DNA from 4 places in the Paenibacillus sp. LS-5 genome. Region 1 is predicted to be linked to each of the others. Evidence: predicted binding sites of a transcription regulator. Region 1 holds the regulator's gene; each other region holds the start of a gene.
The links. Region 1 encodes LexA, which represses DNA repair genes until DNA is damaged. Its sites were predicted from a motif close to CGAACATATGTTCG; they were not measured.
Positions count from the first base shown of each region.

Region 2: the regulator LexA is predicted to act here: its motif matches at 1,813-1,826, upstream of AC0MA3_RS04455 (YhjD family protein).
Region 3: the regulator LexA is predicted to act here: its motif matches at 1,685-1,698, upstream of recA (recombinase RecA).
Region 4: the regulator LexA is predicted to act here: its motif matches at 2,416-2,429, upstream of AC0MA3_RS04360 (ImmA/IrrE family metallo-endopeptidase).

Region 1 covers NZ_JBWAVA010000001.1:700,004-704,310, reverse strand. Annotated here, with positions in the region: gene AC0MA3_RS03220 (hypothetical protein) at 112-486, opposite strand; gene AC0MA3_RS03215 (L,D-transpeptidase) at 722-1,060, opposite strand; gene lexA (transcriptional repressor LexA) at 1,290-1,916, opposite strand; gene AC0MA3_RS03205 (LysM peptidoglycan-binding domain-containing protein) at 2,153-2,560, shown strand; gene AC0MA3_RS03200 (DUF896 domain-containing protein) at 2,670-2,843, shown strand; gene AC0MA3_RS03195 (hypothetical protein) at 2,928-3,455, shown strand; gene AC0MA3_RS03190 (HAD family hydrolase) at 3,492-4,277, shown strand.
Region 2 covers NZ_JBWAVA010000002.1:250,055-254,361, forward strand. Annotated here, with positions in the region: gene AC0MA3_RS04440 (ATP-dependent DNA ligase) at 1-431, shown strand, start outside; gene AC0MA3_RS04445 (hypothetical protein) at 424-1,008, opposite strand; gene AC0MA3_RS04450 (hypothetical protein) at 1,128-1,322, opposite strand; gene AC0MA3_RS04455 (YhjD family protein) at 1,407-1,793, opposite strand; gene AC0MA3_RS04460 (hypothetical protein) at 2,041-2,250, opposite strand; gene AC0MA3_RS04465 (helix-turn-helix domain-containing protein) at 2,267-2,482, opposite strand; gene AC0MA3_RS04470 (hypothetical protein) at 2,658-2,831, shown strand; gene AC0MA3_RS04475 (hypothetical protein) at 2,828-3,157, shown strand; gene AC0MA3_RS04480 (hypothetical protein) at 3,279-3,530, shown strand; gene AC0MA3_RS04485 (hypothetical protein) at 3,508-3,831, shown strand.
Region 3 covers NZ_JBWAVA010000008.1:83,965-88,271, forward strand. Annotated here, with positions in the region: gene AC0MA3_RS13950 (regulatory protein RecX) at 1-424, opposite strand, end outside; gene recA (recombinase RecA) at 551-1,615, opposite strand; gene AC0MA3_RS13960 (competence/damage-inducible protein A) at 1,915-3,204, opposite strand; gene pgsA (CDP-diacylglycerol--glycerol-3-phosphate 3-phosphatidyltransferase) at 3,256-3,843, opposite strand; gene AC0MA3_RS13970 (YajQ family cyclic di-GMP-binding protein) at 3,997-4,307, opposite strand, start outside.
Region 4 covers NZ_JBWAVA010000002.1:236,067-240,373, forward strand. Annotated here, with positions in the region: gene AC0MA3_RS04330 (extracellular solute-binding protein) at 1-70, shown strand, start outside; gene AC0MA3_RS04335 (hypothetical protein) at 192-356, shown strand; tRNA gene AC0MA3_RS04340 (tRNA-Met) at 440-516, shown strand; tRNA gene AC0MA3_RS04345 (tRNA-Ile) at 563-636, shown strand; gene AC0MA3_RS04350 (hypothetical protein) at 960-1,409, shown strand; gene AC0MA3_RS04355 (hypothetical protein) at 1,601-1,762, opposite strand; gene AC0MA3_RS04360 (ImmA/IrrE family metallo-endopeptidase) at 1,854-2,396, opposite strand; gene AC0MA3_RS04365 (YjcZ family sporulation protein) at 2,656-2,811, shown strand; gene AC0MA3_RS04370 (NucA/NucB deoxyribonuclease domain-containing protein) at 2,890-3,330, opposite strand; gene AC0MA3_RS04375 (cytidine deaminase) at 3,448-3,864, shown strand; gene AC0MA3_RS04380 (zinc ribbon domain-containing protein) at 4,003-4,307, opposite strand, start outside.

The DNA of each region.
Region 1 (4,307 bases):
ATGAGCAAGTCTGTGGTAAGGCACAATGCTCCCGGGTTTTGAAAGTTATAAGAAAGGTCGCCGGGAGGACATTAGCCGATTACTGCTTCTATATGTAGTTATACGCAGGTTTTACATGAAGTTGAAGGACGTTATTTGCTCAGCATAGACAATCAGCTGTTTATATTCAATTTCAGTAGCGAAGTTGGCGAATGGCCGTACAACGACATTATCCAAAACTACGAAATTGTAATTGAAAGTCTTTTCAGGATGTTCTGCACCTAAGTAGGAGATGTATTCATCAACAATGACATCATCCATCAATGATTTGAGATTAAATACATCCTCATTGCTGTTAGTCGTTGCTACATTACCTTGGATGCTGCCGAAGGCTGTAAGGATATTAACCTTGCGTTCCCCATGATTATTGTTGAGTAGAAGATTGGAGAGCTTACCTAATGCATCGACTTTAAAATCGACATGTGTTCTAATTTTGGATTGATTCAAACCAGACACTTCCTTTCAAGATTTAATTTGCCAATATACAGGTTTCGACATATTAACTCAGAATTCCTGTTAACGTGAGAAAAAAATGTTTGAACATGACAGGGGTGTCCCGAAAAAGCCGTGAAATGGCTGCTTGGGACGCCCCTTTGTTTTACAAATAGATGTAATGTTGACACTTGTGTGGGTGCTCTTCGAACGGACTTTAGTTCCAATCACTGTTGGCTCCAAATTTTATTTATTCCCTAATGGTTACACGGGTTCCAACAGGCACTGTTGCTGCAAGGAATAACACATCTTCATTGTACATACGGATACAGCCATGGGATACCCTCTTACCGATGGAGGAAGGGTCATTGGTTCCGTGTATTCCGTAATGAGGCTTGGATAGGCCCATCCAAAAGGCTCCGAAAGGGCCGCCGGGGTTTTTCTGTTTGTTGATAATGGTATATTCTCCGACTGGAGAGACGGACAGTATCTTCCCGATCCCGACAGGAAACCCTCTAATTACAGTCTCATTGTCAAGTAAATAGAGCATTCGCTGGGAGAGATCGGTAATGATCCGATAATTGGGCATCTTGGTCAACACTCCTTTTATCATCAGGATATGATCGGAGTGTAGGGAGAGTTCTGGTATATTTGTTTGATCAACCGGAGCGAACAAATGTTCTTGTAAGGATAGACAGGCATGTAGAACGGGAGAGAGCCATCCATTGTGATGAATGTATAAAGAAAATAAGGAAACAATAGATAACTAAAGAAAAAACTGCTCCGCTAGACTGCGGAACAGTTTCATTAAGAGGGGGCTAGTGAATATCGCGGAATAGGCCTATAACTCTGCCCAGGATCGTAACACGATTCAGACGAAGGGGCTCATAAGCCGGATTCTCCGGCTGCAGACGAATATGGTCTCGTTCCTTGTAGAAGGTCTTAACTGTTGCCTCATCTTCTTCGGTCATGGCTACAACGATATCTCCGTTATCTGCAGTCTGCTGCTGGCGGACGATTACATAGTCACCATTCATAATGCCAGCATCAACCATACTGTCACCTAGCACAGAAAGCATGAACACTTTATCATCACCTACATAATGAGCCGGCAACGGAAAGTAATCCTCAATATTCTCTGTTGCTGTAATCGGTACCCCGGCGGTAACCTTTCCAACGACTGGAATGCGTGTTACCGTCTGAACGAACTGATGAACATTCTCGGAATCCTCTTGTCCTAGCAATTCTATTGCCCGTGGCTTCGTAGGGTCACGGCGGATAAGACCTTTCTTCTCCAACCGGTCCAGGTGACCATGTACCGTGGAGCTGGAAGCCAGTCCTACAGCTTCGCCGATTTCCCGGACAGAAGGCGGATAACCCTTGCTGCGGACTTCGTTACGAATAAATTCCAGGATCGCCAGTTGACGACTCGAAATCTTTGACATCGGAATCAACCCCATATACTATGTTTGGGAAAATTATAACATAGAACTTCCGTTCGTACAAACATAAGTTCTAAAATGATAGAAAGAGTAGATGGGGGCTGAGAATAGTTATTTTGGGCAGAAAATGAGTAGTGAAATATAAGGGAACAATTGTTCGAAGAAATGTGTTGATCAAAACACATGTTCGTGTTATATTGATTTTGAAAGTAAGAACAAGTGTTTGGAGGTCGGTTAATATGTTAAAGTACAGTACTTACCGTAGTATTTACGACGAGGTTCATGAGGACCATACAGCCAGAACCCACTCTGCTTCTTCTGATAGACTAGATAATATTCTTTTGTCCTTAGTGACATCATGCCGAGGAATGTTCCATCAGGACACTCTGGTTAAGGTGGCCTTGATTTTTCTGTTAGTGATTTCGGGATTTACCGTGGTAGGTAATGTTTTTGCAGGATCGGTGTTGCCGGCCAAGCAGGAGAAGAGAGTTGTTGTTGAACGCGGGGACACACTTTGGAGTATTGCACTTAAGAATAAACCGGCTGATATGAAAACGGCTGTATATATAGAAGGAATTAAACGGTCAAGCGGTCTAGAGAATAGTAATATCAAGGCCGGAGATGTGCTGAGCTTACCTGTATATTAATATTAATGAAGTACCTATAGACAGATACCAGGAGCTTTCAGGGAGGAGACCTTGACAAGCTCTTTTTCTCATGGCAAAGTTAGAATGAATTTATAGGGAGGGGAACATATTGAACATTGACGAATTGGTCGCCCGTATCAATGAATTAGCACGCAAACAGAAGAGTGACGGCCTGACTGAGGAAGAACTCACCGAAAGAGCCAAGCTCCGGGAGATCTACCTGGGCAATATCCGCAGTAACTTCCGTGCGCAGCTCAATAACATTGAAATTGTGGACAAATAAGTACATGAACAAGGCAACAGGGCGAGAATAAATGAGGCTTTGTTCCTTTTCATAGATATAATTGGATGACTAGGGGGAACTAACATGGCCCGTTCTTGGGAAAGAATGGTTCAACGTAACACACAGCAAATTAATAAGCAACGCAAGAAGCAGGGGAAAGAATCTATCTATGCTTCAACGACTTCTGCCGCTGCAAAGAGCGGTGATATTTTTAGAGGCCGCAATATCGTGTTTCCTGTAGTGTTGGTAATGCTTGGCCTAATGTTTTGGGTAGTTGGCTCAATAGACGAAGCTAAGAACAGCGGCATTCTTGCCAACTGGCTGGGAGTTGTACTCTATTTTCTGCTCGCGGCATTGCTGTTTTTCCGACGTCCCTATTTGAAAGTTGAACGTGCCAGACTTTCTACTATTAAATACAACCGTGAACGTCATCTTCCTGCAGCGGATATTGAGAAGATTACCGTAACACGTGGCGCAGTTTCCATTAAGTACAAAGGCAAACGCACACAGTGGGTATTCTCCAGGCTGTTCAACCGTTATGACATTAATGCTATGGCCGAACGTTTGGAACAGTTCGCCAAACAAAATCATGTGGAATACGTGAGCGAATAGAAAGATACATCCAGTATAGGGAGAGGGAGAACTATAATGCCGATTTCCGCCGTACTCTTTGACCTTGATGACACATTGCTCTGGGATGAACGAAGTGTTGAAGAAGCCTTTCGATATGCCAGTGAAGCAGCAGGTGAATCCGTCGATCCTAAGGAGCTGGAAGCAGCTGTCCGCAGGGAAGCCAGGAATCTGTATGAATCATATGAAACGTTTCCGTTCACCAAGCTAATTGGAATTAATCCATTTGAAGCGCTATGGGGGAATTTTACAGCTGGGAAGCAGCATGAATTCCGCCAGATGGAGCAGCTTGCTCCTGTCTACCGCAAAGAGTCCTGGCGCCGTGGACTAGCTGCACTGGGAGTGGAGGATGAGGCACTTGCGGCAAAGCTGGCAGCTACATTTGCTACAGAACGCCGCAACCGGCCTTATATCTATGATGAGACTCTGCATGTACTGGATGAACTCAAAGGTAAGGTGAAATTGCTGCTTTTGACGAATGGGTGCCCTGCATTGCAGCAGGAGAAGCTGGATAGTGTGCCTGAGCTGATTCCTTATTTTGACCACATTGTTATTTCGGGGAACTTCGGTAAAGGCAAGCCGGACAAAGAGATCTTCACCCATGCGATGGAGCTTCTCGATATTTCTCCTGAGGATGGAATTATGGTTGGTGATAAGCTGACTACAGATATTCTTGGCGGGCTCAGTGCTGGTCTGACTACCGTATGGATTAACCGCACCGGCAAAGAAACTGATCCTGATATTACACCTGATTATCAGATTGAACATCTCAGTGAGCTTCTTCCACTCGTGAAATCTTTATAGGCCTCTTCCAAGAGTCGTTATCCTGACTAA
Region 2 (4,307 bases), on a different contig from region 1:
TCGGCGTGACTCCGTACGTTGAAGGCGCCGGCGAAGCGCTATTTACGCAGATGCAGGCGCGGGCTATGGAGGGCGTAGTCGCCAAGCGGATGGACAGCGTATATGAAACGGGAAAACGTTCTTCACAGTGGCAAAAGGTCATTAACTGGACGTACGCTGACGTTTATCTTAGCGGATATAAGAAGGCTGAGTTCTGCTGGCTCGCGTCTGTGCCGGACAATCGCGGTAAAATGCGGCCGGCTGGCATAATCGAGTTCGGCGCATCGCCTACGCATAAGCGTGCATTTTACGGCGTCAGTAAGGCGCTGATTACGGGCGAGGACAGCGACTTCGTTTACGTGGAGCCGCGCATTAGAGCTCGCGTGAAAATGCGAAATTGGACTCGCGCGGGGATGTTGCGGAGTCCGGTGTTTACGGAGTTTCTCATTTAGACTGTTTCTTGAGTTCACGCATGACCTCATCAGACAGAGCGTTTGGAGTGTCTTTAAGTACATGCTCGAGACTTTTACCGTTCATGAAATAACCGTTTGAAATCATCTGGAGGTCTGAGTAAGTAAACTTAAGTTTGAGTATTTTCGCCAGACTGTCGAATGCCTTAATCCTATTTTCTTCTAAATAATGACTGACGCTTGACTGGTTAGACACATTATCAGATAACTCAACGAGGTCTGAAGTAACTTTAAGTGTCTCTCTTAAAGACGGGTATCGCAGAAAGAAAGCGAAAATCGAGTAGAAAGGGACGGAACGGGAAGTCGAGATCAAGTCTCCACCTATCTCGATAGACTTTCCAATAAGGATTTTTCGGAGCTCTTTTACTGACTCAAATGACCGCTCATTTTGCGTTTTTTCTAACGTGAATACTTCTGAATTTAAAACAATGTGTTTGACCACTGCGGCCCTTGCCTTCTTAAACTCTAATAAGGGGTCCAGTATGTATCTATGTACGGTCTGACCAAAGACGTACACAGTAGCGCCGCTGAATATAGTCCAAAACACAGTTGTAGGCATCTATACATTACCTCCGATAGTAGTAACGTGAGATTTTCTGACGTAGTATACCCCGCCGATCTTCACGCTTTCTAGTGTATACTTCTCAATCGGCCCAGCGTAAGCCGCAGTTTTTCCGTTTAGCTCGCGTATTTAAAAGTGCAGGAATCGCGCATATAATACTCACCCCGCACCTTAACGGCCGCATACGATATATCTTCGATTAATCCGCTGCCCGCTAGTTCGTTTCCGATGAATACTACGATTGGCAATCGCTCTATCTGCGCGGTATAAAAGTGAACGTTAGCGGTCAGCGGCTTCATAAATCGGCTCATTAACGTAGTCCTTTCGTTAGGTATTACGTTAATATTCGCTATCTTTCGCGCCAGTTCCTTCCGGGAGCTGGCGCTTATTTGCGTTCAACTAAGAGCTCCACTAACGGCCGCACCAAAATCAGCTATATATTGCGCCATCCTCGCGCGCATTTCATCGCGCAAAACCTCGCGGGCAACCGCGTATACTTCCGCCTGTGATTGACCTTTACGCGTAAATTCAACGTGAATCAATCCGTTAAGCTCGGCTGTCCGGGTAATTCGCAAGCCGGCGCGGCTAAGTGCTAAGCGGTTCTCGCCCAGGTCTTTCGTCATTTTACGTAGTAGGAACGTACCGGATGCGCTGTAGGCCCGGTTGAGTACGTTAGGCACGTCATCAAGTTCGTCTATACTGCGCTGAACGGCAGATGTGAGCTGCGGAAATAGTATGTAATCGCGTAATAACGCGTTCTCTTCGTTGATATGGTTGTTCATCGTAGAACCCTCCGTGATAAGAACATATGTACGTATTATATGCGCCTAAACTATTCTTATGCAATGGAGAATCATTGGATTTCGGTCTCGCTATAATAAAAACGCCAGGATGCGGAGTGATATCCGTTATCCTGACGTTCGTTTTCATCGTTATATGAGCGTTGATTTACCCTTGAATTAGCCGCGCTAACCCTTGCGGAGTGTATTCGTTAGGGTTGCATAAGCTCAGGCTCGCCGTAGAACAATTCTACTCCTCTGTTGAGAAAAAGTACTTCGATGTCTCGTAAGAAGTGCCATTAATTGTTATGTAGTTGGCTAAAAATCCGCCGCCCGTAATTATGCCCTGGTCAATGGGGCTCTGAATATTCTCAACTTCAAAAACATATATCGTTATCTCAGCAGCTCTGCAGAAAGCAAAGTCCTCATTAGTTTTAATACTACGCGGAACTGATTCCATAAAATAACCTCCTATACTATTCTTTTATATACTCAAGTATATCTCCAGGCAATACTCCCAAGCCCCGGCATAGCGCTCCAAGTGTGTCGTAGTCTATGCGCTTAGTAGCATTAGCAGCTAGTGATGTGATTGTGTTGCGGCTAACTCCTGTAAGATCGACGATTTGCTTATTGGATAATCCTCTCTCTTTCATCAAATCCCCTAAACGGCAGCGTATTAGCAGGTCTTCCATATGTATGGCACTCCTCATAAAATATTATTGCACAACATGTTGACATGCGGAAAAAGAGAGGTTAATATAAGGTTAATCAATGCACAGCATGTTGACATATTGATATGTTGACTATTGATAAATATTACGCAGATTATACCATAACGTTTCAAGATTATAAAGGAGGATTACCGAAATGCCCAATCTGATACCGATCAATGCCGTAGAAATCCCCGCTGTCTACCCATCCCGTTCAGGTTCTCGTACCGCCGTCCGTAATCGCCGCGCTGCTCTCCGGTCTGCTCTTTGGAGCGGTCTTAAATTCGCCGTTACTTTGGCCGCTATTATCGTTAAGGAACTCGTACTATGAACGCGAGGCTTATAACGCTGATTCTCGGCCCGTTCGATCCCGGCGAGTTCGAAACGCTGCCGGCGTATCTTGTCGGCAATGACCGCGCTATCTTCGTATTCGAGGGCGCACTATGGGCGCAGGTCGTCCGTCAGAGCGAATCCAGCGCGGATTGTTACGAAGGAAACAACGGTGATGACTCCGTAATGATTGCGGATGATGTGACCGGCGCGGCCGTAGACGTTGTGCCGGCGCTTATCGAACGGTGGGCAGGCATGAGTGCGCTGCAGTTTATCGTACGGGACATGGTTAGCGCCGTGTGTGACGAAATGGGGTTAGCGCTATAATGCCGCTCGATAAGCAGCCGGAGGGATACCGGCCGAAACCTACCGGTGATGCCGGGATGGTCGCGGTAATCCGCAATGCAATCATACAATAGCCGGCGGGCTTTAAACGCGGAGGTCATTCATGGTAAAAACGTTTGAGATTGGATACGCACGCGACTGTAACGGTAATTTTATCGTTACTTGGATTAACGCGCCAGGTCGCACGCAGCAGATAGTTGTTTTACCTCGTGTATTTCTTCGCAATTTCCCCACAACAAATAGCCGCGCCTACACCGGCAGACGGCCCGTAAGTACCGCGCAACTTCATGAACTCGGCTTTATCGTCCGCGTAGAAACGGAGGTCGCCGCTATTGACGAACTCATCCCAGCCTAAGTACCCGCGTATCAATGTCCGTTGGATTCCGGATGACGGCGCAATGGAGCCGGAAGATAGTCGGGGGATCCTCGTAGCAAATAACGCCGCACTCTACCGTTCAGAAGACGGACGCACCGCGCTGGGCATCGTTGAGCCAGCGGATAGAGCCGACTCGTACCGAATTAAAGGCGCTGACCTCGTTTTGTTGTCGCGCGAATCGTTGCCGAAGCTGGCCGACCGTCTCACCGGTATGACCGCGCTGCAGTACCTTCTCTCACTTGTTCCGCATTTTGAATGTCCGGAGGAACTTCCGGTATGAAATATTCACGCAGACTCGCTCGTAAAGATCGCCGTCGTTTGTACATCCGCGAGGTTAACGATACATGGGCGGAGATTAAGATTTACCCGCAAGGTGTCCGCCTGGGTTAACTATTACCGGACCGTCTTCGCGCTAACGTTGACGTCCGTAGTGTGTAACCAACTTTGGGGAGACCCATGTCCGCGCCTACCGGTTGCAGCCGGAGGATCTCGACGCGGAGAATCTCACTGTCCAACTTTGGGCAGCCAACTCAGATTCACGGTGAACCTAACCCCGTACCGTGCGTTACTACTGAATCCACTTGTGGAGTGAGTTAACACGGATCGCCATGCGGGTATGAACCTCAGTCTTACGCAGTACGCCAATGCTGCGCGTAACAACGTGAGTAGCGCCAAATACTTGCGTATCACATCCGGTCACTCACGCCAGGGACACGCCAATGTCTTAACGGGTGGCCGGATTTACTATCGCCAATT
Region 3 (4,307 bases), on a different contig from region 1:
GCTCTGCCCATTGCTTGGCATATAAAGGATCATCGAGCAGACGCTCCTGCTGCAGACGCAACAGAACTTCGGCAATAATAGTCTCCCCTATTTCCTTCTCCCGTAAACGGCGGGCCATTTCCTGAGACGTTCGAGGCTTGCGCTCCAAATAGCGCAGGCCCTCAACATAAGCCCGCTGCCGCTCATCGGCTACAACGATCTCTTCCAGATCAGTCTTCATGAAGGAGCTACCCGTAATCATCCGGTATTTAATCATGACATCTTCATGAACGGCCAGCTGATAGGCACCAAAATGTATGATATAACGGTGGTCTGACTTCTTCAGACGCTCTACACGCGTAATTTCTAGTAATTCATCCTCAGGGAAATCGGCTAAGATTTGCTCGTCCTGCTCTTCAGGTTCAGGATTTAATTGGATTACCATTGGCTTCCTATCACCTCATTGCTGATGTAAGTCTTATTCATTTGCGAAAAAGCGCCCTGCAATGGATCATTCACAGGGCGCCCGAACTCTTACCGGGTATTCAATTTCAAATGATTGAATATCAGGTTATTCAATTTCAAGCAGAAGTTTCTCTTCTTCTTCTTGCTCGGCAGCTACCTCAGATTCACTTGGCGCAGCCACAAGCGTTGATAAATTGCTCGCTTCACGAATCTTATTCTCAATCAGCAAGGCAATGTCCTGATGCTCCTTGAGGAATTGCTTGGAATTCTCACGGCCTTGTCCAAGACGTTCACCTTCATAGGAGTACCAAGCACCACTCTTGTTCACAATGTCCATTTCCGTTCCGATATCCACAAGGCTTCCTTCACGGGAGATGCCTTCACCGTACATAATATCCACATCTGCCTGCTTGAACGGAGGTGCAACCTTGTTCTTCACGACTTTGATCTTGGTGCGGTTACCCACAACATCATTACCCATCTTAATACTCTCTACGCGACGTACATCCAGGCGTACAGAAGAGTAGAATTTCAGTGCTCGTCCGCCAGGTGTCGTTTCCGGGTTACCAAACATTACACCGATCTTCTCACGAAGCTGGTTGATGAAGATAGCAATGGTATTCGATTTATTGATGGCTCCCGACAATTTCCGTAGAGCCTGGGACATCAGGCGGGCCTGCAAGCCTACATGGGAATCCCCCATGTCGCCTTCAATTTCTGCTTTTGGAACCAAGGCTGCCACAGAGTCAACTACAATGATATCTACCGCGCCACTGCGTACCAGTGCTTCAGCAATTTCCAACGCTTGCTCCCCGGTATCCGGCTGGGACAACAGAAGTTCATCGATATTTACACCAAGTGCATTGGCGTATTTAGGATCAAGCGCATGCTCGGCATCAATAAATGCAGCTTGTCCGCCTGCCTTCTGCACTTCCGCAATCGCATGCAGAGCAACAGTTGTCTTACCGGAAGACTCTGGTCCATATACTTCAATAATACGTCCCTTAGGAAGTCCGCCTATACCTAATGCAATATCAAGTGCCAAAGATCCGCTAGGTACGACTTCCACTTTCATATGAGTGGATTCTCCCAATTTCATGATCGAACCTTTACCGAATTGTTTTTCTATTTGACGAAGCGCCATATCAAGCGCTGCACGACGATCTGACAATCAGACCACTTCCTTCACTGTTTATAATAATATAATAACGTGTTTTGGAGGTCTTGCCAAGCTTTTTTTCGAACATACATTCGTTTTTTTTGTCCCGAGGGCTAATACTTCCTTTTAATGTAAGCCTCCTTCCGGATCTGGATCTGCGCCAGATTATGGATTCACCGGACATCGGACAGCACCTTCTCGCAAGGGTCATGCTGCGGGATCACTTCGTATGAATAAAACAAAAAACCGCAGCAGGGATCTCTCAGTGCCACGGTTCTTCCGTATACCCAATTATATACCAGACAGGAAGGCTATTGCAAGGCAGAGCCTTCAAGCGGTGTAGCTATCTTGCGTTCCTCCAGTCTGCGCCAGAGACGGTACAAGAGTGCCTTGACTGTCCGCAGACGGATATTCTCGCGAGTGCCTTTAAGATTAAGTTCATATACTTCCGTAGGACGGCCGCGTTCAGCGAGTCCGATAAATACTAGTCCTACCGGCTTGCGCTCTGAATACCCCGGACCCGCTACACCGGTAACCGACAATCCAAAGTCACTGTCAGCAGTCATTCTCACCTGATCCGCGAGCACCTCAGCCACTTCCCTGCTGACCGCACCTGGGGCATCCGGGCCCTCCAGCATCGCTGCAGGCACGTTCAGCAGCTTCTTCTTCATCTCATTGGAGTAGCATACGATTCCTCCGAGGAACATAGACGCGCTGCCTGGAATATTGGTGATACTCTCCATCAGAAGACCGCCAGTACAGCTCTCCGCCGCACTCAATGTCAGCCCGGCATCTGCCATCCAATCCACAATCAGCTGCTCCAGCGGTACATTGATATTGGCATACATATGCTCCGGCAGAATCTCCTGAATGGTCCTTTCAAGTACCTCCAGCTTCTTCATGGCTTCCCGCTCCGAAGGGGCTTTGGTGGAAATGCGAACCGTTACCTCGCCCTCCTTGGCATAAGGAGCAATGGTCGGATCGCTCTGGCCCCGGATGAGATCAATCAATTTATCTTCAAGGAGCGACTCTCCGATACCGGCAAACTTCAGCATTTTGGAATATATCGGCATTTCATCAGTCAGGACATGCTGCTGCAGCCAAGGTTTGGCCTGGTCTATGAACATAGGCTTCATCTCACGCGGAGGTCCGGGAAGCACGATATAGAACTTTCCTCCATCGGAAAAAGCAAGCCCCACCGCCAGCCCCGTTTCATTCGGGAGCGGTGTTGTCCCATCGATAATCAGCGCCTGTTTCCGGTTGTTTTCGGTCATAACAATTTTGCGTTCGTCAAAAAACCGTTGAACATGGTCCATAGCAAGCTGGTCAATATGCAGACTGCGTCCAACGGAGGCTGCCAGTGCGTCCTTAGTAAGATCATCTTCAGTCGGGCCAATCCCGCCGGTGAACAGAATAATATCCGCACGGTTGCGGGCAATTTCTATAGCTTGTTGCAGACGGCTGCTGTTGTCCCCAACTACCGTCTGAAAATAAACATCGATTCCGAGTGCGGCCAGCTCTACTGAAAGAAACTGTGCATTGCTGTTTACAATCTGTCCTAGCAAAAGTTCTGTGCCGACGGCAATAATTTCCGCTTTCATCGCTGGCTTCTCCTCCTGAATGTAAATAATGAATGACTCTGTTCAGTTCAATTAAGCGTTGTGTAGCTGTAGTAAATCTTTGTTTTTCACGAAGTAGTCAATACCGGAGTAGATGGTAACAAGTGCCGCAGCCCAGATCGCAATATCATCCACAGGAATGCTGACAAACTGAAACGGAAAATTGTTCAGCAACAGAAGTGAAATGGCAACAATCTGAATAACCGTTTTGATCTTGCCCCATTTGCTGGCAGCAACTACTTTACCTTCAAGCAGCGCTACCTGACGCAAGCCCGTTACAGCGAACTCGCGGCTGATAATGACGATAGCGATCCAAGAGTCACATCTGCCCAGTTCCACCAGGGAGATCAGTACAGCAGAGACCAGGAGCTTGTCCGCCAGGGGATCAAGCAGCTTGCCCAGATTGGTAACCATATTGTATTTCCGGGCAATGTAGCCGTCTATACCATCTGTACTGGCTGCAAGCAGAAAAATCACTGCTGCGATCAGATGATTAATGGAGAGCTGGAATGAGCCCCAATGAATCGGTTCCGGATAAAAGCTGAAATTCACCAGCAGGAAAAACATCATAATCGGGATGAGACAAATACGGGCAAGCGTAATTCGGTTAGGCAAATTCACTGAAGTTCCTCCCTTGATCCATACGAATCCTATAATCCACTATTTTCTTAAATTCGGCTTAGGCAAGTATATTATAGCCCTATGTAGGTGTCAAAAAAAACACAAAGCACCCCGCAGGCAAGAAAAATGCAAGCAGTGCGGGGTACGAAAATCTTACTTTAAGTTGTTGAACTGCAGATCCAGCGGTAAATCGGCTTTTCGCAGGAGCTGGATAATCTGCTGCAGATCATCCCGGCTTTTGCCGGTTACACGGATTTGGTCCCCTTGAATCTGGCTCTTCACCTTCAATTTGGAGTCACGGATCAGGATGTTAATTTTTTTGGCATTCTCCTGATCAATCCCCTGTTTGAGTCCCAGACGCTGCCGTACCGTTCCCAGTGAGGCGGGCTCAATTTTGCCGAAATCCAGATTCTTGAGTGTAATTCCGCGTTTGACCATCTTTGACTGTAAAATATCAATAACAG
Region 4 (4,307 bases), on a different contig from region 1:
GCAGAAAGAGCCTGAGAAGTATTTTGATGTTGAGAATGGCTGGCCTGGGAAAAGCCCAACAACCAAATAAGACGCACCCAGAAAATTACACAGCCGCCGCCGGAAACCGGCGGCTTATTTTTAGGAAACAGGGCATGATATCTTTAGCAACAGAGCAATCATAATTTTGCGGAGAAGGAGAAGAAGGTATCATGAACTGGATATACTTCGCGAAGCTGTTCAGGACGAGATTTCAAGCCGGATGTCTGGCCAAGAGGCTGGAGCAGGACGGCTGGATATACGGCTATCATGACCCGCGTTTTGTGGAAATATACCGTTCACGCAAGGGCCGCTATGGTGTTCGTTTTCTGCCTTGAACCCATTGGTCAAAATCATGCTTGACTATTGACCCGGATATGATGTATATTATCTATTGTCGCTGTTTGAATATAATTACTGACGCGGGGTGGAGCAGCCCGGTAGCTCGTCGGGCTCATAACCCGAAGGCCGCAGGTTCAAATCCTGCCCCCGCAACCAATTTTATTTTCTCAGACAGCCATTGTATATACGGAATCCTAGATCCGGGCCCTTAGCTCAGTTGGTTAGAGCGGTCGGCTCATAACCGATTGGTCACAGGTTCGAGTCCTGTAGGGCCCACTTCTCAAAACCCCTTGCCTAGCAAGGGGTTTTTGCTATTTATAGGCTCGTAGAAGCGAATATGCTTGAGTGGGGAAGGGCCATATTTTTAAGCTTGCTAACGTATTTGATAACGGAGACTTTTATTCCACAGATTCAAGCTGCTTTTCTACAAATTTGCCAAAGTATCAATGTAGTAGGCCAGTGATAATTGTAAAAGGTAATGAATTGGTTGCTTTATTTTGTACTCATACCATTGAGTCGATAGTACAAACAATACTATGATCCGGCTCATAGAATGTACTATCTTCCGGAAGAAATCTTTATATAAAGGAGAGAGTGAAATGCCAATTCAATTCCTTGATTCCAGAACTTCAACGGCCTTGGCGGGACCTACCGGTACAACATCAATTCCAGAAGTAACACCAATCTTACTTGGTGACATAGGTCTTCAGGTAGCCGCAGTGATCGGTACTCCTAATGAGGCAGACGTGCGTATAGAGCTTTGGGGAACGATTGGAGTAGTCGGTGTGGCCACAAATCAAGTGACTGTCACTGTAGAAAGAGGCGGAACAGGAGTTAGTGGTACAGGTACTGTAATCTACACCGCCATTGTGGATTTGATCACAGGGTACAATCTGATTTCTTTCACCGCAGCAGATTTCCATCCGACCGTCCCTGCTTCGGGCGAGCTGCGCTATACCATGTATGCGGTAGATACAGGTCCAGGACCAGCAATAACTATAGCAGGACCTGTTACGTTTAATGGAATAGCTCAAGCTGGTGCATTCTAATTGCACTGTGTTAGTACCCTAACGAAAGTTTGTTAGGGTTTTTTCTTATCTATAATAGAATAGCTCTATTTCATATGTATTTAAGCTAGAAGGAATATACTAATAGCATATCCCCTAATTAAGATATTGGACCCTGCCGGATGCCGGCGGGGTCACTTTTTGTGGATTGGCCAGTCTTGCGGCATAAGGGCTTAATCTTCCTGAGGTTCCTGCAGCAGAATGGAAAAAGTCTGAGTCTCATGGTTCACTTCAATGGCTTCGATACCAACAAAATCCGGGATTTCGGGATGCACCGCGTCCACGTTGTAATCTGGATGGTTCAATAATAGGTGGATTATTTCGATGGCTTCCATACCGTTCCCCCCTAAGGGTAATTTCGCTTAAGTCTGATGGCTTGAGCTCCTATTGCAGCAGATTCGTGTCTGCATATTATCTCCTATGCATTTAGCGAATATGTCTGTGGATTAATTTTCTGTCCTCATTTCTCTCCATAACAGCTATTAACTGCCCCTGGAACACACGCCGCTGAATTTGATCGATCCGCTGCAGAGCCAATTCGCTGGGAACCTGAAAAGTGGCGGCAAGCTCCTGAACCGCTTCTTCGCGGAGCTCAGGCAGGGTCATCTTCGAGATTATGGAGTAAGGCATTGCTGCATACAAAATAAAGCGTTCCGATTCATCCTGTTCCGCTTGACTATATTGCTCAGGCATCAGCGTATGGCTGCCGGAATGACGGAGCAGGTGACAAAGCTCCTGCAGAAATTCCAGGCGCTGCAGTTCTCCAGAAAGCCGGTTATCGATGAACATACTGTACATACCGGCTGAGGCTTCAATCCCTTTGCTCCTCACATCCAAATAATGAACCCAAATATTCAGGCGTTCGGCAATATACGCAATCGAAATTTGTGCCGGCTTACAGATATCCAGCCGTTCATATAAATCCTCCGTCCATTTCTCCAGAGCAGTCATTTGATAATAGGAATGCATTTGATTCACCTCAGATACAAGATCGTATGTTCGTATTTATGGCCAAAAGAAAAGCCCAGAGGGCTTAAAACTACGCGAACCTGTGTTCTTATGTGTCTAAGCATATAGCAATCAGATAGTAATATCAAGTGTTTTCAGCTTGGAAGGTTGGGCTTACATAATTAGATGAATCGGAATTTCTTTGCCTATTGGCCCATGCAGTACAATGGCCTGTAACATATTCTGTGCTGTAGTCATTATTTCAGAGGAGGAATTAACAATGGGAGCAGATTATGGTTGCGGTTGTGGAAATAATATCGGTGGAGTAAATCAGGGACCCCCAGTAGTACCGGTTGTCAGCCCCTTTACTTCAACAGGTGCAATTCTGGTACTGTTCATTCTTCTGGTAATTATCACCAGAGCCTGGATGTTCTAGAATCTCCAGCCGTGATTGTTGCCCTGTCAGGCTAAAAGCCTGATAGGGCTATACGGGTTTCCACGATCAATGTGTGCGCTATCTGAACATGAATTCTACTCGCGTTCCGTCAGGCAGCTCCTCCAATTGATTGCCCACCCAGCTGCCAGCCCCGCGGTTATCTTTTGGCGTTATGTATTCGATGTCAGCTCCGCTTCCGCCTTCCTCGCACATGGCCATCGGCCATTCATCGCGGTCATAGCCTTTTTTGGTCGGAATCCCCTTCAGTGACTCTTTACGGTTCTCTTCAGCTTCCTGCCGGTCGATAGTGCAAATGGACGACTCTCCACTTCGGATAGCATCTTGAATGTGCTGAGCAGTCTCCGGATAACGGTCACTTGGAAAGTCCAGCTGGACAACATCAGTATCTTCTGTGGAGTTCTGACTGCCAGGCAGCGGACCATTCTCCTCATACCAGTATGCGGCGGCCAAAAGCACCAGGATGATGATGAGACTCGGGATGAATTTCTTGGACTTCACTGTGCTGCCCCCTATAAGTTTGTAAGCCTGCGCTTAAAGCATACGCAGACTTAACCAGTATATCTTAAATATAGCCTCCTTTAGTATACTGAAAATAGTAAAAAGGGGGTAAGGTTAATGGAATATGAGATTACTTCAGAGGATCAGAATTTGATTGCCTCCGCACAGGAGATCATCACGAAACGTTATGAGTGGGAACGTCACCATGTGGGAGCGGCTCTGCGGACCAAGACGGGAGAAATCTTCACCGCCGTTCATGTGGAAGCCAGTCTATCCAGAGTTACGGTCTGCGCAGAAGCGATGGTGATAGGTAAGGCTATATCGGAGGGATACAAGGAGTTTGATCTGATAGTCGCGGTAAGACATCCCGATCCTGACAACCCTGAGGAGGAGATCAAAGTCGTCTCGCCCTGCGGCATGTGCAGAGAGCTGATCGCCGATTACGGCAAGGATTGCAAGGTAATTGTGCCTGTTGAGGGAAGAGTGATCAAGGTGAATGCAGCCGAGCTTCTTCCGATGAGGTATTCCAGATAACCGGGGAAAGAAACATACATAATCGTATGAAAAACAGAGCAATGCGCGAACGGTTCAGATGTGGGGACAGCCCCAGCCAGGTTTAAGGCGTTAATCCGGCTGAGGCGTTCTATCCTCCCTACGAGGCAGACCAGCGGGTTAGATTTGTTCGCGGTAGCTGATATTGTTGGCGATTTTTTCATCGCGTACCGCTTTGCGGAGTACATCCTTAACGGTTTGGGGTTGGCGGATTCTGCGGAATAGCAGCTGCGGTGATGAAGCATCGTCCGAAAATATCGTAAGCATCCCGATGCCGAGAATACGCTGCATGATCGACTGGTCCACAGAGAAGTCATTCACTCGCAGCAGCTCGATTTCTTCAACGTCCTTGCCAATCAGTCCGGTTTTGACCATAATACGCTGGCTGGTGATCGTATATGTGGTTGTGTTCAGCCGCACAATGC